DNA from 4 places in the Bacillus tequilensis genome. Region 2 is predicted to be linked to each of the others. Evidence: riboswitches for the same ligand, from Rfam matches in the RefSeq annotation. Region 2 holds a riboswitch; each other region holds the start of a gene.
The links. Region 2 has a riboswitch for S-adenosylmethionine ahead of metI (cystathionine gamma-synthase/O-acetylhomoserine thiolyase). Riboswitches for the same ligand answer to the same signal wherever they lie in the genome.
Positions count from the first base shown of each region.

Region 1 (5,491 bases), 150 kb from region 2:
GGTCGGAGAACTGCTCAGATGTATAGCCTTCAGGCACAGGCAGCCATGCAAAAAATGAACCTGCCGGAGCTGTCACATCCCAGCCAATCTCCCGGCATGCCGCGATCCAAGCGTTTCGCCTGCTCTCATAGCGGGCATTTTGCTCCGCCACACACGTTTGATCAGCAAGCAGTGCCGCCGCTGCAGCCTCCTGAGTCGCTCTGAAAAGACTGACAAACATATGGTCCTGATAAAGATTAATCGCTTCAATGACCGAAGCGTTTCCAACGGCAAAGCCGACCCGCCATCCTGCCATGTTATACGTTTTTGACAGCGTGTAAATTTCGATGCCAATATCCTTCGCACCTTCAGTCTGCAAAAAGCTTAACGGCTTGTTCCCGTCAAATCCTACAGCGCCATAAGCAAAATCGTGAACGACACAAATCCCGTTTTCTTTTGCAAAGCTCACGGTTTCTTCAAAAAATTCAGAGGTAGCAACAGCCCCGGTCGGATTATTCGGATAATTTAAATACATCAATTTTGCCTGATCCCTCACCTCAGCTGCGATGCTGCTATAATCAGGAAGAAACGCCCTTTCCTTTACAAGCGGCATCATTTCCATCTTTGCTTTCGCAAGTGTGACACCTGACCAGTAATCAGGATAACCCGGATCGGGCACTAAAATCGTATCACCGGGATTCAGCAAGCATTGCGGGAGCTCGACAAGACCCGCTTTCCCGCCGAATAATACAGCAACTTCAGTTTCCGGGTCGAGATCAATACCGTATTCTCTTTTGTAAAATGCTGCGGCAGCTGACTTCAGACTGTGCGAGCCGCGAAAAGACGAGTATTTATGATTTTCAGGATCGGCAACAGCCCGTTTCATTTCCTCGACGATATGCTCCGGAGTCGGCTGATCCGGATTTCCCTGTCCAAGATTGATCACGTCGTGTCCTTCCGCGAGCTTTCGATTCACTTTCTGCACCAGAGAAGCGAAGAACTGTTTAGGCAATTCCTTCAATACATGAGACTGTTCAAATATCATCTATTCTCACCTTCTAAAAAAATCTTGAAATGATAGTCCATCATCATATATGGTTAAATCAAAAAAGTAAAGAAAAATTTGGGGGCGTAAAAAAATGAAATGGACGATATCTTGTCTTCAATTTGATATTTCTTACGGAAAACCTTCAGAAAATATAAAAAAGGCTGAAAGTTTTATCGAAAAAGAAAGCAAACATGCTGATGTGATTGTTCTGCCTGAACTATGGACGACCGGATATGATCTGGCCAATCTTGATGAGCTGGCTGATGAAGACGGTCGTTCAGCTCAGAGCTGGCTAAAGAAAACGGCTAAAAAACATGGCGTTCATATTGTTGCCGGTTCAGTTGCTGTCAGAGAGGATTCTGATGTTTATAATACGATGTACATTGCAGATAAGGAAGGACAAATCATTAAGGAATATAGAAAAGCCCATCTCTTTCAGCTGATGGATGAACATGTGTATTTATCAGCCGGTTCAGAAGATGGGTACTTTGAGCTTGATGGCGTCAAATGCTCTGGGCTGATCTGTTACGATATCCGTTTTCCGGAATGGATCAGAAAACATACGACAAAAGGTGCCAACGTGCTGTTTATTTCCGCGGAATGGCCTCTTCCACGCCTTGACCATTGGAAAAGCCTGCTTATTGCCCGCGCCATTGAAAATCAATGCTTTGTCGCCGCCTGCAATTGTACCGGTTCAAATCCCGATAATGAATTTGCCGGACACAGCCTGCTTATTGATCCATGGGGGCGCGTACTTGCTGAAGGCGGCCTGGAAGAAGGTATTGTCCGAGCGGAAATCGACCTTCATGAAAGCGTTGAGGTGCGTAAGCGTATACCTGTTTTCGATGATATCAGAAAAGATTTATATTAAAAAATAGATTGACAACTTACTAAAACACCTGTTACTATGTTCATCAACTGATAAATTAGAATTGTTTAACAAGTGAATATATTCTCTTATCGAGAGTTGGGCGAAGGATTTGGCCTTTTGACCCCAACAGCAACCGACCGTAATTCCATTGTGAAATGGGGCGCATCTTTTTCGCGCCGAGACGCTTGTCTCTTAAGGCACGGTGCTAATTCCATTCAGATCTGATCTGAGAGATAAGAGAGGCGGACATAGATGTTAAGCCTCCTTCTCTCTGAGAAGGAGGCTTTTTTTACTGCGCTTCAGCTGCAAACGCATCTAGCGATTACATAAATTGGAGGTTATGACAATGGCAGTCACAAAAACACCTTTATACGAAACGTTAAATGAAAGCTCCGCAGTGGCACTGGCGGTAAAACTTGGTTTATTTCCAAGCAAAAGCACACTGACATGCCAGGAGATCGGTGACGGCAACTTAAATTACGTTTTTCATATTTATGATCAAGAACATGACAGAGCGTTGATCATTAAACAGGCGGTTCCTTATGCAAAAGTCGTCGGAGAAAGCTGGCCGCTGACAATCGATCGCGCAAGAATCGAAAGCAGCGCTCTCATCCGTCAGGGCGAGCATGTCCCTCATCTCGTTCCAAGAGTGTTCTATTCCGATACTGAAATGGCGGTTACCGTCATGGAGGATCTTTCTCACCTGAAAATCGCAAGAAAAGGACTCATTGAGGGCGAAAACTACCCTTACCTGTCACAGCACATCGGTGAATTTCTAGGAAAAACACTTTTCTATTCATCGGATTACGCGCTTGAACCTAAGGTCAAAAAACAGCTTGTTAAACAGTTTACAAATCCGGAGCTGTGCGACATAACGGAAAGACTTGTCTTTACAGACCCTTTCTTTGACCATGACACAAATGATTTTGAAGAAGAGCTTCGTCCTTTTGTCGAAGAGCTTTGGAATAATGACAACGTCAAAATCGAGGCCGCAAAGCTCAAAAAGTCATTTTTAACATCGGCAGAAACACTCATTCACGGTGACTTGCATACAGGAAGCATTTTTGCCAGCGAGCATGAAACAAAGGTAATTGATCCTGAATTTGCTTTTTACGGACCGATTGGCTTTGATGTGGGCCAATTTATCGCCAACTTATATTTGAATGCACTCGGGCGTGACGGTGATGCCAGAGAGCCGTTATATCAACATGTCAAGCAGGTTTGGGAAACATTTCAAAAAACATTCACTGAAGCCTGGGAGAAGGACAGTTTGGATGTTTACGCCAACATCGACGGTTACCTTTCTGATACGCTCAGTCATATTCTTGAAGAGGCAATCGGGTTTGCGGGCTGCGAGCTGATACGCCGCACGGTCGGCCTTGCCCATGTTGATGATCTGGATACGATCGTGCCGTTTGATAAACGAATCGGCAGAAAGCGTCTGGCGCTTACAACCGGCGCAGCCTTTATCGAAAAACGTTCGGAATTCAAGACGATAACAGATGTTACTGAATTATTTGAGTTACTTGTAAAGGAATGATCTGTTCATGACCTATTCATTTGCTGTTCCGCGTTCTGTTGAATGGAAAGAAACAGCTATTACCATTTTAAATCAGCAAAAGCTTCCTGATGTGACGGAATATTTAGAACTGGCAACGAAAGAGGATGTATTTGATGCCATTGTCACGCTCAAAGTAAGAGGCGCCCCGGCGATCGGCATTACGGCAGCCTTCGGACTTGCGCTTACTGCAAAAGACATTGAAACGGATGATGTTACTGAATTCCGCCGCAGACTGGATGATATCAAAGAGTATTTAAACAGCTCACGGCCCACCGCCATTAATTTATCATGGGCGCTTGAGAGACTGCGCCATTCGATCGAAAACGCCATTTCCGTAAATGAAGCAAAAACAAACCTTGTCCATGAAGCGATTCAAATTCAGGTCGAGGATGAGGAAACGTGCCGGATGATCGGTCAAAACGCCCTGCAGCTTTTCAAAAAAGGCGACCGGATTATGACAATCTGCAATGCCGGCTCTATCGCGACAAGCCGCTACGGTACGGCGCTGGCTCCATTTTATTTGGCCAAACAAAAAGATTTGGGACTGCACATTTATGCCTGTGAAACAAGGCCTGTTCTTCAAGGTTCGCGCCTGACTGCGTGGGAGCTGATGCAGGGCGGCATTGATGTCACTTTGATCACTGACAGCATGGCCGCCCATACGATGAAGGAAAAACAAATTTCTGCTGTCATCGTCGGCGCCGATCGCATTGCAAAGAACGGTGATACGGCAAATAAAATCGGAACATACGGTCTCGCAATTTTAGCCAACGCCTTTGATATCCCGTTTTTTGTCGCTGCACCATTATCCACATTCGATACGAAAGTGAAATCTGGCGCTGATATCCCGATAGAGGAACGCGATCCCGAGGAAGTCAGGCAGATTTCAGGAGTCCGGACCGCTCCATCTGAAGTGCCCGTCTTTAATCCCGCTTTTGACATTACACCCCATGATCTCATTTCAGGAATTATTACTGAAAAAGGGATTATGACCGGTAACTATGAAGAAGAGATTGAACAGCTCTTCAAAGGCGAAAAGGTCCACTAAAAACCGCTGCCCTTTGCTCATTTTGAGCGAGTCAGCGGTTTTTTTGTTTGTTTTTATTCATATTGATGATTTCATCTTTTTGAGCGCTTGATATGATATGCAGTTTCACAAACAGTTTGGCAAAAACGGCAATTTTCTCAGAGCGGCTCGGCTTCAATTGCTTTGTCCTCCTTTTTCATCAGACCAACTTTTTTCACTTAATAAAATGATATGTCAGCCGCGAAAAAAAGGAACGTACCATATGTTTTATTTTTCTTTGTAGGAGATTCTCTCGATGTTCAGCAAAAATGCTTTGATATCGGTTTTGCTCCCAGCGTACCCTGTTAACGAGCTGTTTTTGCCGATCACTCTGTGACATGGGACAAAAATCGGCAGGTCGTTTCGTTTATTAGCCTGTCCGACTGCGCGCACCGCTTTCGGACTGCCTACCGCTTCGGCAATGTCAGCATAGCTTCTGGATTCTCCGTATGGTATCATCGCCAGCGCCTCCCACACTTTTTGCTGAAAAGGGGTGCCCTTTTGACTCAGCGGCAGTGAGAATGTCTTTCTTTCACCGGTGAAATATTCATGAAGCTGTTTTTTCGCTTCTGCCAGATAAGGTGTTTCCTTGCGCTCAGTATTCTGAACCGTTTCTCTCCAATCCATCCAATCTTCCTGACTGAGAAACAGACGGGTAATCTGGTCATCCTCCTCGGCAATGAAAAGTTCTCCGAGCGGCGTTTCCGCTGTCGTGTAGTAGTTCATTCATCAATCCTTCTTTCTTCAGCATTTTGTCTGACGGGAAGCGTAAGGTGGAAAACGGTGCCTTTCCCTTCTTCACTTTCCACCATGATTTCGCCTTGATGTTCTTCAATAATTTTATAGCTTACCATAAGCCCAAGTCCAGTTCCCCTTTCCTTTGTCGTATAAAACGGTTCACCAAGGCGTTTTAATTTATCTTCTGTCATTCCGATTCCCTCGTCTTTTAAGGAGATGACCACATGA
Region 1 is NZ_CP048852.1:1,333,263-1,338,753, reverse strand. It holds gene mtnE (methionine-glutamine aminotransferase) at 1-1,024, opposite strand, end outside; gene G4P54_RS07145 (carbon-nitrogen family hydrolase) at 1,119-1,898, shown strand; SAM riboswitch class I at 1,982-2,138, shown strand; gene mtnK (S-methyl-5-thioribose kinase) at 2,245-3,438, shown strand; gene mtnA (S-methyl-5-thioribose-1-phosphate isomerase) at 3,446-4,507, shown strand; gene G4P54_RS07130 (hypothetical protein) at 4,539-4,664, opposite strand; gene G4P54_RS07125 (methylated-DNA--[protein]-cysteine S-methyltransferase) at 4,754-5,251, opposite strand; gene kinE (sporulation two-component system sensor histidine kinase KinE) at 5,248-5,491, opposite strand, start outside.
Region 1: another riboswitch for S-adenosylmethionine. It lies ahead of mtnK (S-methyl-5-thioribose kinase); the one in region 2 lies ahead of metI (cystathionine gamma-synthase/O-acetylhomoserine thiolyase).

Region 2 (5,491 bases):
TAATGGCGTTTGGGAGGATCATCAAGTCCTCGCGATTCTGAATCCTGATGATGAACAACAATAAAAGAAGCCGGGCCAACCCCGGCTTCTTTTTTAACGAACTGCCACTGGCGCAATTTCTTTCAGCGCTTGTTCGAAATCGTGTTCTAAATCGTCTGCATGCTCGACTCCGACGCTAAGACGGAGCAGGCCATCAGTGATACCGCGTTTTTCACGCTCTTCCTTAGGCATTGCCGCGTGAGACATCGTTGCCGGATAGGACAAAATCGATTCCACGGCGCCAAGGCTGACAGCGAAGACTGGAAGTGACACATTCTCGACTAACTTCTTAACGGCCTCTTTGCTTTCAAGCTCAAAAGATAGCACGGCGCCCGCTCCCGTTGACTGGCTTTTATGGGTTTCAGCGCCGGGATGATCAGACAGGCCCGGATAATACACGCGCTTCACCGCCGGGTGCTTCTGGAAAAACTCCGCAAGCCGCTGCGCTGTTTGGCTCGCTTTTTCTAAACGGACCTGCAATGTTTTTAATCCGCGCAGCACGAGCCAGCAATCTTGCACGCCAAGGACGGCGCCAAACGAGTTTTGCAGCTTATACAGCTGCTTCCCAAGCTCTTCATCTTTGACAGCAGCCAGACCTGACAGCACATCGCTGTGGCCGCTTAAGAATTTTGTTGCGCTGTGAAGCACAATATCCACGCCGAGATCAAGCGGCCGCTGCAGTGCAGGTGTCATGAATGTATTGTCCAGAAAGGTCAGACAGCCGTTTTCTTTTGCAAGCTGGACAACCGCTTTTATATCAGTGATGCCAAGTGTGGGATTTGACGGTGTCTCCATATAAATGACTTTTGTGTTCGGCTTGATATTTCGCGCTACTTCGTTTGTATCCGTCATGTCAACAAACGTATGCTCAATACCAAATCGGGTCAGCACCTCTGTCACCATGCGGAAAGTTCCGCCGTACACATCTTCTGTCACAAGAACGTGATCGCCCTGTGACAGAAGTAAAAATGCAGTTGAGATCGCAGCCATGCCTGAACTGAAAGCAAAGCCTCTCGTCCCGCCTTCCAATGCGGCAATTGTGTCTTCGAGAGCTGTTCTTGTCGGCGTGCCTGAGCGGCTGTAATCATATGCGCCAAACTCTTCAAATGAAGATTGATGAAAGGTCGAAGCGTGCTGAATCGGTACACTGACCGCTCCTGTTGCGCCGTCTGTTTTAAATGGATTATGCACGAGCTGGGTTTCCAGCGTCCAATTATGTTTACTCAAATGAAACAGCTCCCTCTTTGACCTGATGTAACGCCTGTTTTAAGTCCTCTTTTAAATCTTCAGCATGTTCAATTCCGACAGAAAAGCGCAGCAATCGATCGCAGACCCCATTTGCGATCCGGATCTCTTCAGGTATATCCATGTGTGTCTGTGTGGCAGGGTATGTAATAAAGCTCTCCACCCCGCCGAGGCTTTCAGCAAAACAAATGGTCTTCAGTGCTTTTAAAAACGGGTTGACCCACTCTTCTTTTTGCAGACGGAAGGACAGCATGCCGCCTTTGCCCGGATACAGCACATCGGCAATTTCTTCCTGATCTTCTAAAAACACCGCAAGTGATTGCGCGTTGGCCTGATGCTGGCGCATTCTGAGACTGAGCGTCTTCATTCCTCTCATCAAAAGCCATGAATCAAATGGCGGCAGGACAGCGCCGATTGCATTTTGATGCTGAAACATTTCCTCTCCAAGTTTTTCATCCTTTACAACGACAAGTCCCGCAAGCAGGTCGTTATGCCCGCCTAAATACTTGGTTGCGCTGTGAATCACAATGTCAGCTCCCAGCTCAAGCGGCTGCTGCAAGACCGGTGTATAAAATGTATTATCAACGATCAGCAGAAGACCGTGCTCTTTCGTCATCCTGGCAATATGTTCAATATCCGCCTCCTGCATGAGCGGATTTGTCGGTGTTTCCACAAATACCGCTTTTGTATTCGGCGTAATCTTAGAGCGTAAACAGTCCTCATCGCTGAAATCATCATAATGAAACGTCAATCCGTATTTTTTCCATTCATTTTCAAACAAACGGTACGTGCCGCCATATAAGTCAGATGAAACGATCAGTTCATCACCGCTTTTAAACAGCGCCATAATGGTTTGGATGGCCGCCATTCCCGAACTGAAGGCAAGCCCTCTCGCTCCGTTTTCTAAGCTGGCGATCGCGTCCTCGACAAGCTGGCGTGTCGGGTTTTTCGTGCGGACATAATCAAAACCGGTCGATTCCCCGACTCCTCTGTGGCGGTATGCTGTTGATAAATAAATAGGAGCACTCACTGTCCCCGTGACTTCGTCGCTTCTGTTCCCGATTTGGGCTAATTTCGTTTCAACATGCTGTGACATATAGCTGACACCTTCCCTTTTCATAATAAAAACCCCTTCTTCATAAGAAGAAGGGGTTTAACGCTTCTTCTTATCTTCCAAGCATAAAAACGCTTGCTGGATTTAGCACCTTGGCGCTTTGCACATATGCAAAACAAGCCGGTTGCTGAGGTTTCTAAGGGCCAGTCCCTCCACCTCTCACGATAAGAAATATCGATTTCAATTTTCTGATTGTTTTATATTAGCGCAATTTGCAGTTTATTTCAACACTTTTTTCTTCGAGTTCCGAACCGTTTAAAGAGGGAAATTTCTAATAATTCATGGTACAATAATGGAAAACAGCAAGAAAGTCTAGTCATGTCCTGGAGGAATGTATTATGGCACCGAAAAACGGCACAGTGCAAGAAAAGAAATTCTTTTCAAAAGAGCTTAACGAGGAAATGACCTTGCTCGTTTACCTGCCATCCAACTACTCCCCTCTTTATAAATACCATGTCATTATCGCGCAGGACGGCCACGATTATTTCAGGCTGGGGAGAATCGGCAGACAGGTCGAGGAACTGCTGTCTAAACGGGAAATAGACCGGAGCATTATTATCGGCGTTCCATATAAAGATGTAAAAGAGCGCAGAAACACCTACCATCCGGAAGGCTCAAAATTTTCGGCGTATAAACGGTTCATCGCCCATGAGCTCGTTCCGTTTGCGGATGACGAGTATCCAACGTATCAGGTCGGCTACGGTCGAACGCTGATCGGAGACTCGCTCGGAGCGACCGTGTCACTTATGACAGCGCTTGATTATCCGAATATGTTCGGAAACATCATCATGCAGTCTCCCTATGTTGACAAACATGTATTGGAAGCTGTGAAACAGTCAAACGACATCAAACACCTCTCTATCTATCACCAAATCGGAACAAAAGAAACTGAAGTCCACACGACAGACGGAAACATTCTCGACTTCACAGAACCGAATCAGAAGCTGAAACAGCTGCTTGAGCAGAAGCTTTCCGATTATGATTTTGAACCATTTGACGGAGATCACAAATGGACATACTGGCAGCCGCTCATCACGCCGGCGCTGAAAAAAATGCTTTGATACTCTATCATACTTTATTTCCAGGAGGGACATACTATGAAATACGGAATTGTTTTATTTCCATCAAAAAAACTCCAAGACCTTGCGAATTCTTACAGAAAGCGCTATGACCCGAGCTACTCCCTGATCCCGCCCCATTTGACGCTGAGAGCCTCGTTTGAATGTTCGGAGGAGAAAGCGGATCAGCTTGTATCACATCTGAGAAGCATCGCCAAGGAGTCCCATCCGATCGTTCTCAAACTGACAAAATACAGCTCATTTGCGCCTGTCAATAATGTCATTTACATCAAAGCAGAGCCGACGGAAGAATTAAAAACACTCAATGAAAAGCTATACACCGGTGTGCTGGCGGGTGAACAGGAATATAATTTCGTTCCGCACGTGACGGTCGGCCAAAACCTTTCCGACGATGAGCATTCAGATGTGCTGGGACAATTAAAAATGCAGGAAGTGTCGCATGAAGAAATTGTTGACCGGTTCCACTTGCTTTACCAGCTGGAAAACGGATCGTGGACAGTTTACGAAACCTTCTTGTTAGGCAGAGGAGAATAATGTTTGGAAGCAGTGATCGCAAAAAATGAAGAACAAATGAAAGATGCTTTTTATGTAAGAGAAGAAGTCTTTGTCAAAGAACAAAACGTTCCTGCCGAAGAAGAAATTGACGAACTTGAAAATGAGGCGGAGCATGTTGTCGTATATGACGGCGAAAAGCCTGTCGGCGCCGGAAGATGGCGTATGAAGGATGGTTACGGCAAGTTAGAGCGGATTTGCGTATTGAAAAGCCACCGCTCACACGGTATCGGCGGCATCATTATGAAGGCACTTGAAGAAGCGGCCGCAGACGGCGGCGCTTCCGGCTTCATGTTAAACGCGCAAACGCAGGCTGTGCCGTTTTACAAGAAACACGGGTATCGTGTGCTTTCCGAAAAAGAATTCCTTGATGCCGGCATTCCCCACTTGCAAATGATTAAATGATCGCATCACTTAAGGCCCTTATGTAGGGCCTTAAGTTATTTCAAGCTGCTTTGTTTATAGAAATAGTAAGACATACAATTTCTACATTTAAAGGAGGCATTAAGATTTTACTTTTTAATAATTCTTTCCCTTCGCTCTGGATTGCTGAAATCTCAATATTCTGGAGAAAATAAGGGATTTGGGACTTTGTCAAATCTTTTAAGGGTTTTATTCGATCATCAGCAGCTGTAACAAATGAAAATGATGAACAACCGCTAAAAGATAACTTTACATTACTGTCTGTGTCTTCAAATATCATTATTATTTCATCACCGAAAGAATAAGAATCCAATTGCAGGACCCGTGCATCCCAATAGTGTAAACTTTCAAGATCTCTTTGGATCTGCTCCGCTTTCATAAAAAATCACCTCGATGTCATTTGGTAAATTAATCATAACTGCTGCCAAAATTATTTAAATTGCATTAACAAATCTTCTCTGACGGAATTCTCCCGGTTTTTAGATTTCCTAAAATATTTAACTTGAGGGTTAATGTATAAAATCATTATATCACCCAGCCTTTTTACTATTTTCCCAAAGTCTTTTATGACATATTTATTTTCTCCCTGCCTATTCAAGGGCCATTATTTATTTTTAAATGATATCTAACATTCTGCAATAAAAAATCCCCGAATTCATATCGGAGATTTTTTATCTATATTCATTAATGAAGAATCCTTTTTGATATCTTATCCCTTCCTTATGTAGAGAACGCTTACGTTTCATCTCGTTTACCTTTCTTTCAGCGGCCGTTTGGTTCTCCTGCTGCTTTTCCAGTTCCTTATATACCCGCTGAAAGGGGACATAGCTGATTTTTTCGGTCCCGGCGTAATCCTGTTTGTGTCCAATCGTTCTATTAGCATATTGAGCGTATTGCTGGTTCTGAATGTGACCTGCATATATCATACGATCCCCACCCCTCTGCTGTCTCTTTTCCCTTAAACTTACTTTTTGAAACACATTTCTTTTGATATGATAGTCATTGTCTGTAATGAACACCTTTTGATTGGGAGGACCCC
Region 2 is NZ_CP048852.1:1,182,437-1,187,927, reverse strand. It holds gene G4P54_RS06280 (GNAT family N-acetyltransferase) at 1-64, shown strand, start outside; gene metC (cystathionine beta-lyase) at 94-1,266, opposite strand; gene metI (cystathionine gamma-synthase/O-acetylhomoserine thiolyase) at 1,259-2,380, opposite strand; SAM riboswitch class I at 2,448-2,569, opposite strand; gene G4P54_RS06265 (esterase family protein) at 2,737-3,459, shown strand; gene G4P54_RS06260 (YjcG family protein) at 3,496-4,011, shown strand; gene G4P54_RS06255 (GNAT family N-acetyltransferase) at 4,015-4,434, shown strand; gene G4P54_RS06250 (hypothetical protein) at 4,475-4,831, opposite strand; gene G4P54_RS06245 (hypothetical protein) at 5,124-5,378, opposite strand.

Region 3 (5,491 bases), 120 kb from region 2:
GAGAAACGAGGAGGGGTACTCATGCTGCATTTATATATTGCCAGACACGGACAGACCCAATGGAACGTAGAAAAACGGATGCAGGGCTGGATGGATTCTGATTTAACAGAACTTGGGCTATACAATGCCTGTGCTCTTGGGGAGCGTCTGAAGGATATTGAATTGAATCAGGTATACATCAGCCCGAGCAAGCGGACGGAAGAGACAGCAAAAAATGTATTAGGATCGCGCAGGCCTCCACTGGTGATAGATCATATGTTCAGAGAAATGTCACTGGGATCATGGGAAGGGAAAAAACAAGAGGATATTGAACGGGACGAACCAGATCTTTTTCGCACTTATTTTCATTATCCCGAAGCTTATCGCCAGCAGGGAAGTGAAACGTTTTTTGATTTTGAAAACCGGGTAAGGCTGGCTCTCCAAACCATTTTAGACAGCCATGCTTCCGGTAATGTTCTCTTGGTTACCCATTCTGTCTTTATATTAATGCTGCTAAATATCATAAAGGGAAGACGCATTAATGATATATGGAATTCTGCTTACATACATGATACATCATTGAGTCTTGTGGAATTTGATGAAAATGGAACAGCCGAAATAATAATAGAAGGGGACGGGAAGCATCGGAAACCGATTTCCGCTTTCTAATAGAAAAACCATCTGCCAGAGGCAGATGGCCATTTCTATATTATACAAGCTGTTTTTGCTGAGCTCTTGCTTGTTTAGCGGCTTCAACCATGTTTTTCAATGCTGCAACCGTTTCTTCCTGCTGTCTTGTTTTCAATCCGCAGTCTGGATTTACCCAGAAGCGGTCAGTCGGACAGACGGCAAGCGCATCAACGATAATGTTGTACATTTCTTCAGTTGACGGTACACGAGGGCTGTGAATGTCATATACACCAAGGCCGAGCCCTTTCAAATAAGGATGGTCTTTTAAGTAATCTAAAAATCCTCCGTGGCTTCTGCTGTGTTCGATTGTAATCACATCGGCATCAAGATCATTGATTGTATCAACAATATCTTCGAAGTTGCTGTAGCACATATGCGTATGAATCTGCGTCTCGTTTTTCACGGAAGAGGTGGTTAATCTGAATGCTTCTGCCGCCCAAGTCAAATACTCATCCCAATCGCGGGTTTTTAATGGAAGGCCTTCGCGCAGCGCCGGTTCATCGACTTGAATGATTTGAATGCCCGCATCTTCAAGCGCTTTTACTTCTTTGCGAAGGGCCAGCCCGATTTGGAAGGCGATTTCTTTTCTCGAAATATCGTTTCGAGGGAAAGACCAGTTTAAGATCGTAACCGGACCCGTCAGCATTCCTTTCACATGCTTGGAGGTCAATGACTGTGCATAGACCGTGTCTTTCACTGTCATCGGCTCAATAAATTCTACATCTCCGTAAATGACTGGCGGGCGGACACAGCGTGAGCCGTATGATTGAACCCAAGCGTATTTCGTGAAGGCAAAGCCGGCCAGTTTCTCACCGAAGTATTCGACCATATCTGTCCGTTCAAATTCACCGTGAACAAGAACATCAAGCTCCAATTCTTCCTGAATATCAATCCATCTTTTTGTTTCTGCATTGATAAAGTGTTGATACTGTTCATCAGACCATTCGTTTTTCCGCCATTTTTGGCGTGCGCTCCGCACTTCAGCAGACTGCGGGAAGCTCCCGATCGTCGTTGTCGGCAAAAGCGGAAGTCCGAGAGATTTATTTTGCAGAGCCAACCGTTCGTCGAATGGAATCGGGCGCTTGAAGTCTTTATCGGTTAATTGCTCAAGTTCTTTCTTTTGTTCAGTGTTTGCACCTGTTGCAAACTGCTTGAGCGCCTGAATGTCAGTTTTAGCCTGCTGAATTTGTTCGCTGATTGCCGCTTTTCCTGATACTAAACCTTCTTTCAAAGCTGTCAGCTCGGCTAGTTTTTCTTTTGCATAGGATAATCCGTTCAGCAGGTCCTTCTCCAAATGCTCGTCAGGGTGCTTCGCTACCGGAACATGCAGCAGGCTGCTGGAAGGCTGAATCCACAGCTCATCTACTTTTGCAATGCTGAGGATATCGAGAACGGCATCGAGGCGTTCTTCAAGATCCGCTTTCCAAATGTTGCGTCCGTCAATCACGCCGGCTGCCAGCACTTTGTCTGTCGGAAAGCCGTGTGTTGTCAGCTGTTCGAGGTTTCTGCCTTTATCGTGAACGAAGTCAAGTCCGATTCCCTGTACTGGGTAAGAGATCAGCTCTTCATAAGCATCAACAGAATCAAAATATGTCTGTAAAAGTACATTCAGAGATGAAAGCTCACTTGTTATGCTTTCGAATAATTGTTTTGCGCTGCGGACATCTTCGCCAGAGGCGGTAACAAGCGCTGGTTCATCGATTTGCACCCATTTAACGCCTTCTTGTTCTAGCTCTTTCAAAAGCTGTACGTATAGCGGCACCAATCGTTTTTGGATTGCTTTTGCTTCAGACGGGTCATAGCCTTTAGCAAGCGTGACGAATGTATAAGGGCCGACAATCACAGGTTTGGTTTCAACGCCGTATTCCTGCTTGATCCGGCGATAATCTTCGAGCTGTTTGTTTCTTGTGAGGCGGAACTCAATGCTCTCATCATACTCTGGCACGATGTAATGGTAATTTGTATTAAACCATTTTGTCATTTCACTGGATACGGCGTCTTTAGTTCCGCGGGCGATAGCGAAGTATGTATCGGTAGCGTCAGTCAAATGTCTGAATCGTTTCGGAATCCAGTTGAAGCTGACGGCTGTGTCGAGTACATGGTCATACTGTGTGAAATCAGAAACAGGCACAACATCAATCTGCTGGTCAATTTGTGTTTTTACGGCAGATAAAAACAGGTCGTCGATTTGCTTCAAAAATGTATCTTTGTCAGTGCTGCCTTTCCAATACGCTTCAAGTGCTTTTTTCCATTCCCGGTTCAGTCCGATTCTCGGAAATCCTAGATTCGATGTTTTGATGGTTGTCATTGTTTCTCCTCCTTTATATATAAAACACTCTCGTTAACCCGCGGATACAGGCTGCTAAGAGGTTTTCTCACAACAAAAAGCCTCTTTCCCATGAGAGAAAGAGGCTTTTTTTGCGTAAAACACTGCCTCTCTCATCTCTCAGATACAATCTGATGGAATTAGCACCGTGCCTTATGAGACATCAGTCTCGGCGCGAAAAGCAGTGCGCCCCATTTCACAATGGAATTACGGTCGGTTGCTGTTGGGGTCAAAAGGCCAATCCCTCGCCCAACTCTCGATAAGAGAAAATGTTATTAATTTTTTGAAAAGTTGAATCATTTGTTGGTAATCTTAACAGTAATTCAAATTCGTTGTCAATATAGAATTTGAAATTAAAATGACATCATTTGGTATATATTATATAAGAAAAATAATTTTATAGGACCATTAAATGTGATTGCTCTGCTCTGTCTGCAAGCTCATCAAGAGAGGTTAAATAGAGGAATCCATTGCCTGCCAGCGTTTTTGCAATCTCAAGCGGAAGTGTCCTGCGGATCAGCTGTGCATAAACCTCGGATTCAGAAAGCTTTCTTTGAAATGATTCTTCTTCATAGCTTTTGATAAGAGCAAGCGCTCCGCTGACATGGGGGGCAGCCATTGAAGTGCCGGTAAGCTTACCGTACTTCTTGTTAGGAAGGGTAGACAATATATTTTCTCCCGGTGCAACAAGATCAATCTCCTTATTGGCGTTAGAAAATTCTGATAATTTTCGCGCTACGGAAACAGATCCAACCGCGATGACTTCATTATAAGCTGCAGGATAGGAAAGCTCTTCCGTGCGTTCGTCTCCGTCACCTTCATTTCCTGCTGCACAAACAACAAGCACTCCGTTTTTGACGGCGTTTTGCACCGCTTCTTTCAGCTCTGGCACATCGCTTGGTCCGCCAAGGGACATCGAGATGATATCGGCTTTTTGTTCCACAGCGTAGTTAATGCCGTTAATAATCCATTCGTACTGTCCGCTGCCGTTTTCACCGCCAAGAACCTTCACAATCAATAGGCTTGCCTCAGGCGCAACTCCGGCAATGCCGCCGTTTGAATCATTAGCAGCAATCGTTCCGGCGACGTGTGTGCCGTGTCCGTTGTAGTCGGAAATCACATCGTCCTTGCCGCCGTCATCATCCGTGAAGTTCTTTCCGCCGATGATTTGGTTCTTTAAATCAGGATGGCTTGTGTCGCAGCCCGTGTCCAATACAGCAATTTTTACATTCTTGCCTTTTACCCCTTTTGCCCACATTTCTGGCGCCTTAATCACTTTAATGCCCTCAGGAAGCTCGTTTACATCCATGATCTGCTCATTCGTCACATACGGGATCAAGCGGATTTCACCATTCATAAAAAAGCCCTCCTTTTTTATGCTTTCAAGTGGATTCAAGGGTGTTGCCTCATATTATATGAAAAAAGCAACCGTTCGGACAGAGCCATTTGAAGCATTTTGAAAAAAGAGGATACAATCCAAAGAATTAGTGATTTTCAAAATATTGGATGGCTTCAGCGTGTATGACTGGGATTCGGCTTTGAGTCAAGTTATAATAGGGTTGGAGAAAGGAGCAGTGTGATGAAACTGAATGAACAATTATATGCGTTTTTTTCAGAGCATGTAGAGCAAATGGCCGAGGAATGGATAGAAACGATGAAGGATAGTGATCCAAATTCGCTTTACGCCTTACATAATGCCACAGTGACGGAAGAATTAAAAGAGCAGGACAGGGAATTTTACCGGCATCTGAATTACATGTATGTTTTACCGGAAAAACAATTTCTCGAGGAATTTCAAGAGTGGGTCATTGAGCTGACGAATGATCAAAAGCATCTCGACACTCCAGTTCAGTACGTCATTCGGGAGTTTATGAGAAACCGTAGATTATATACGAAGTATTTTGAGCAATTCGCAGAAGAAAATGAGTCGGCGTTTGAACCGGGAGAGAAACAAAAATGGGCCGATTTGATTGTGAAAGTTTTTGATTTTACCATTTATACATTCGTCGATCACGCTGAAACGAATGCCAAACAGCAATTAAACGCTCAGAGAGAAATGATATTGGAATTAAGCTCGCCTGTCATTACACTGAGCAAATCAACAGCTCTGCTTCCGCTTGTCGGTGACATTGATACGGAGCGGGCAAAGTTTATTCTGGAAAACACGCTTCATGCCTGTGCAAAAAGACGAGTGGAGCATCTGTTGATCGATTTGTCAGGCGTTGTGGTCGTTGATACGATGGTGGCTCACCAAATTTTCAAATTGATTGAGGCGCTCAATTTGATCGGTGTCCGGTCAACTCTGTCAGGAATCAGGCCCGAAATCGCGCAAACCGCTGTACAGCTGGGGATTGATTTTTCGAACATTACAATTAAAACCAATCTTGCTCAAGCTTTAAACTATCATCAATAAGAAGAACATCCGCTATCAGTGATAGCGGATGTTTTTATGAGACAAAGCAAAAAGATACGAGAAAAGATCCTGCGAACAGCAAG
Region 3 is NZ_CP048852.1:1,297,842-1,303,332, forward strand. It holds gene G4P54_RS06955 (histidine phosphatase family protein) at 22-648, shown strand; gene metE (5-methyltetrahydropteroyltriglutamate--homocysteine S-methyltransferase) at 689-2,977, opposite strand; SAM riboswitch class I at 3,106-3,261, opposite strand; gene isp (serine protease Isp) at 3,393-4,352, opposite strand; gene rsbRB (RsbT co-antagonist RsbRB) at 4,575-5,408, shown strand; gene thiX (HMP/thiamine ABC transporter permease ThiX) at 5,443-5,491, opposite strand, start outside.
Region 3: another riboswitch for S-adenosylmethionine. It lies ahead of metE (5-methyltetrahydropteroyltriglutamate--homocysteine S-methyltransferase); the one in region 2 lies ahead of metI (cystathionine gamma-synthase/O-acetylhomoserine thiolyase).

Region 4 (5,491 bases), 860 kb from region 2:
ATAGCGTTTTTATTTAATTTCTGAACATGTGCCAGCTGAAAAGCATATGTCATTTCTTTATTCACTTCTTTGTACAGCTCTTCTTTTGTTCCATTGGCAATGATTCTCCCTTCATTCATGATTATAATGCGATCTGCAATCGCCTCGACTTCATCCATATAATGTGTCGAGTAAATAATGCTCGCTCCTCTTGATTTCAGCTCTTTTATCGATTCCAAAATGTGATGCCGGGATTGCGGATCGATTCCTACAGTGGGCTCGTCCATGATAATCAATTTCGGCTGATGTGCAATGGCACACGCGATATTTAATCTTCTTTTCATCCCGCCTGAAAACGTCTTAGGCTTGTCATTTTTCCGGTCATATAGCTGTACGAGCTCCAAAGCCTCTCTGACTCGGGCTTTCAGTTCTTCTCCTCTAAGAGAATAAAGACTCGCAAAAAAACGAACATTTTTCTCAGCGGAAATTTCCTTGTAAATCGCGATATCTTGAGGTACAATTCCGATGCCTTTCTTCATTTCCTTTGACCCTTTTTTCACATTGTGGCCCAGTATTGTCACGTTGCCAGAACTGGCCGACAATACTCCGGATAACACGTGAATGGTGGTGCTTTTCCCAGCACCATTTGGGCCTAACAAGCCAAGAACTTCCCCCTCTCTCACTTCAAAAGAAATCCCATTTACCGCTGTTTTGTTTCCGTACTGTATTTTCAAATTTTCTACAGCCGCCATGTTGTTCATATATTTCTCCTTTTTACATTCTCCGTTTTGAGAATTCCTGCAATAAATTTGTTTTCAAATCGTCCCGATTTTGTTCAATGTCAAAATCAGCAGCGTTTTCTTCAAAGCCATCCTGTTCCTCTCCGTCAAAACTGTACAGTTTCTTCAATAAAACCCACAATGTTTCCAGCTCTTCCGTAGAAAACCCTTTAAATAGATCTGCCATAAAGTACACCGCTTTTTCACCGCATTCCTCCATGACACGCTTGCCTGAATCAGTAATCTTCACATTAACCGCTCGCTTGTCGCGTTTACTCGGAACAGTAATGACATAACCTCTTTTTTCAATACTACTGACAAGCCTATTGATGTTTTGTTTTGAAGTGCCTAATTTTTTTGCGATGTTGTTAAATGTCGTTTCCTCTTCCGGTAAATGCAGTATGGCAACCATCGTCATAAATTGTCTTGACGTTAAGCTTTCATAATAATCGTCTCCGCGTGATTGGATTTTGTTTAAAACAGAAAAAAGTGTAGCGTAAGATTGTTGCATTAAAAATAAATCTTTCAGTTCTTTTGAATAATCCATACTCATCCTCCTCGTTAGACAATATATTGTCTATAACATCATAACACTTCTCGATTAAATGTCAACATATTGTCTATTCTCCTTCAGGAAAGTTAAGTTTGTCAGCTCTCTCCACAAGAAAAGGACAAAAAGCGCCCCTGAAACAGGGCGCTTTCTGATTAAGATGCATATTGAGGAGATGATTCCTCCTGTACTGCTTTTTCCTCAGGTACAGGTATATGAATGCGGTTTACCACAACCTCTCTTGAAGTATTGACGAAAATCGCACTCTCTTTCATCAGTTCAAAATACGTTCTCTGTTACTTGATCGAGCTGAGTAATCAAACCTATCGTATGTGTTTCTTTTAATAGCTGAATGATTTCAACTTCCCGGTATGCCCGGCCTTGCTCCTCCTAGGATTGATAACAAACCGAGCCGAACAATGTTTCAAGCTCGCTCTTTGTGTCCTTCTTTGTTGTATGGTGCTGTAACCAAAAACGTCATGGTGCAAAACGTCCTTTTCATCATATTTTTTCATAAAAAAATCTCTTTCCGAAGATGGAAAGAGATCATATATAAGCGTGCCCTGTCTACAGACAGACGCCGGTATAAACCTTGCTTTCCTATCTTTCAAGCTGACGCTTGCTGGAATTGGTACAATACTGTTGCCAAGGTTTCATTGGACCGGTCCCTCCACCTCTCTGGATAGAAAATGTTGAATATATCATTTTCAGAATAAAGAATACGTTTATCATAAAGAATTCCAAGATTGATGTTAATCTATTTTTTCAGAATTGACGTTATCATCCGAAATGTTATAATTCTTACAAAATATCTAACTAGAGAGAGGAACTGGGCCATAAAATCTTTTGCTACACAACAAAATGGCATTTTTAAGTCCGTTTGCTCGCTTGACTGCCCGGATCAATGCGGATTGTTAATACATAAAAAAGACGGAAAAATTGTGAAAGTGCAGGGAGATCCCGATCATCCTGTCACAGCTGGAAACATATGCAACAAAGTTCGAAACATGACGGAGCGCATCTATGATGAAAAGCGGCTGACTACACCGCTTAAACGGACAGGCGCGAAAGGCCAAGCGATATTTGAACCGATTTCCTGGGAAGAGGCGATTGATACGATCACCTCCCGCTGGAAGCAGCTGATTGATGAAATGGGAGCTGAAAGCATACTTCCTTACAGCTTTTACGGAAATATGGGGAAATTGACAGCTGAAGGAATGGACCGCCGCTTTTTTTACCGCATGGGATCAAGCCAGCTTGAACGGACGATTTGCAGCAAAGCGGGATCTGAAGGCTATAAATATACAATGGGCATAAGCGCGGGAATCGATCCTGAGGAAACCATTCATACAAAACTATTTATTTTTTGGGGAATTAACGCTGTCAGCACAAACATGCACCAAATTACAATCGCCCAAAAAGCGCGAAAAAAAGGTGCCAAAATTGTCGTGATCGATGTACATAAAAATCAGACAGGGCGTCTTGCAGATTGGTTTATTCCAATAAAGCCGGGAACTGACAGCGCACTTGCCCTTGGCATCATGCACATTTTATTTAAAGAAAACCTTCACGATGAAGCATTCCTGTCTGAATACACGGTCGGCTACGACAAGCTCCGTGAACACGTGAAACAGTATAATCCGGAAAAGGTATCAATGATCACCGGGATCAGCACTGAAGATATTTATCAGCTGGCAAGAATGTATGGGAAAGTCTCCCCTTCTTTTATCAGAATCGGAAATGGAATCCAGCATCACGATAACGGCGGGATGATTGTAAGGACGATTGCCTGTCTTCCGGCGATCACCGGCCAATGGCTGCATAAAGGGGGCGGCGCAATTAAGCATAACAGCGGAATTTTAGAATATAACACAAATGCCTTGCAGCGGCCCGACTTATTGAAAGGACGCACACCGAGGTCGTTTAATATGAATCAGCTTGGCAAGGTGCTTTTGGAAACAGATCCGCCTATCCGCTCTCTTTTTATTTACGGAACAAACCCTGCCGTCGTCGCGCCGAAAGCAAACAAAGTCAGACAGGGCTTGCTGCGGGAAGACTTGTTTACTGTGGTTCATGATTTGTTTTTAACGGAAACGGCTGCATATGCGGACATTGTACTGCCTGCAACATCCGCTTTTGAGAACACTGATTTTTATACCTCCTACTGGCACCATTACATTCAGCTTCAGCAGCCGGTGATTGAGAACTATGGAGAAAGCAAGTCTAATACTGAGGTGTTCCGATTACTGGCTGAAGCAATGGGATTCACAGACCAGGAGCTCAAAGATTCAGATGAAGAATTAATCCGTCAGGCGCTTGACCATCCAGATAATCCGTATTTGACTGAGATTGGTTACGATTCCCTTTCTAAGTTTTCATTTATGAAAGCGAAACGCGAAAAGCCCCTGTTTCCAGGCAAACTTCCGACTCCAAGCGGAAAAATAGAATTATATTCAGAAAAAATGAAACAAGACGGCTTCCCGGCTTTACCGACATATACCCCTCTTATATCCGATGACGAGTATCCGTTTATGTATGTTCCGGCGCCAAACCATAATTTCTTAAACTCAACGTTTTCCAACAATGCAAAGCATATCAAGCTTGAAAAGATGCCAAAGCTTTTTATCAATACAAAAGATGCTAAAAAATACGGAATCGGTGATGGAGATCCTGTACGAATTTGGAACAGCCGGGGAGAATGCGAGCTTGCCGCTTCAGTCGGGGAACAAGTACTGTCCGGTGTCGTAGTCAGCCAAGGATTATGGGCGGATGAACCAGGAAAAAAACAGCTTGTAAACGCGCTTACCTCAGACCGCTTATCCGATATGGGCGGCGGCGCCACCTTTTTTTCAGGCCGCGTGCAGATTGAAAAGGCGTGAAAAAACACTTAAAGCACGCTCTGACCGCTTTTTTGTTTCAAAATATGAAACCCCGAGTATGCCAAGCTCGTATAACATAACATCGACATAATGGAGGCATACACATGGACGTTTTTTTAGGAATCGGTATTGCTTTGGCTGGATATTTTATCGGTGAAGGCTTAAAGCAAATGAACCATCAAAAAGGGAATGAACAGAATGATATCTTGCTTATAAAGGAACGGGATATTTTCTTTTACATCGGACATTTTTTAGGAATAACGACAGCAGAGGCAAAGCAGTTAGCCGGGGACAAGACAGACATTCCTTACATCGAAATAAACGGGAAAAAATATGTGCAGAAACATTTATTAAAAGAATGGACATTCACATTAGTTGAGAAACATCAAGGTGAATAAAACAAAACTGAGGAGAGCGAGATTCGTTGTCACGCTCTCCTCAGCTTTGCTGTATAACTCTGTGATAAACGATAAATCCCCATCAATATTCTTTCCTCAAACGGCTCAAGATCCCCGTTCCGCAATGATCGTTTTTGTTTATATCCCCTTTGATTGATGATCTTGATAAACGTATGTATCGTAAAACACTTAGCAAACCAATTCGGGTTGAATGATCTCATTTTGCTCCCATACTGTACCTTTATCCGCGGAGGATTTATTTTTTAAACTATGAAATTGACGCAGCAATGTTAGTGCAATATCCCGAATCACCGTCAATTTCCATATTCAACTTCAGTTCTCTGGTTTGCTTGACACGCCTGAAACTGTCCGTTTATAAAGGATCAGAGAGTCCCAGAACCAGTAAATCACTGCAGCTGCAATACATAACATATAATAAATGTACGATTGCAATGTCCATGCTATTGACGCAGGGTCACCAATGACCAAAAACAGGAAAACCGCGATAAAAGCTATCCCACTGTAAATCAATAGATACATGACACTGAATGTTCTCGTTTTTTTCTGCAACATCATTTGCAGTGGAAAAGCGAAAATGCCATACATCATAAAACCGTATAATAAAGCAATTGCTGCCGTAAACAATGCCATTACCATCTCGCCATACATAACGAAAGAATAAATTCCTAAAAATAAACCAAACGTAAGGCTGGATAGACCTAATGTCTTTAGATAATATGATACGATTTTTTTCATTTTTTCACCTCCTGCTTGATGATTCTCAATACTGTTTAATCCTCATTTCATCCCCAACATCCTATACGACATGCGTTAATAAAAGGTTCCAAAAATACGTTCTTTTATTAGAAAATACGCTGGGCATGAAGATCGCCTCTCCTGATTGGG
Region 4 is NZ_CP048852.1:2,040,484-2,045,974, forward strand. It holds gene G4P54_RS10680 (ABC transporter ATP-binding protein) at 1-740, opposite strand, end outside; gene G4P54_RS10685 (MarR family winged helix-turn-helix transcriptional regulator) at 754-1,305, opposite strand; partial or broken gene G4P54_RS21295 (hydroxyacid dehydrogenase) at 1,591-1,789, opposite strand; SAM riboswitch class I at 1,906-1,997, opposite strand; gene G4P54_RS10695 (molybdopterin oxidoreductase family protein) at 2,145-4,187, shown strand; gene G4P54_RS10700 (hypothetical protein) at 4,292-4,585, shown strand; gene G4P54_RS10705 (UPF0715 family protein) at 4,919-5,341, opposite strand.
Region 4: another riboswitch for S-adenosylmethionine. It lies ahead of G4P54_RS21295 (hydroxyacid dehydrogenase); the one in region 2 lies ahead of metI (cystathionine gamma-synthase/O-acetylhomoserine thiolyase).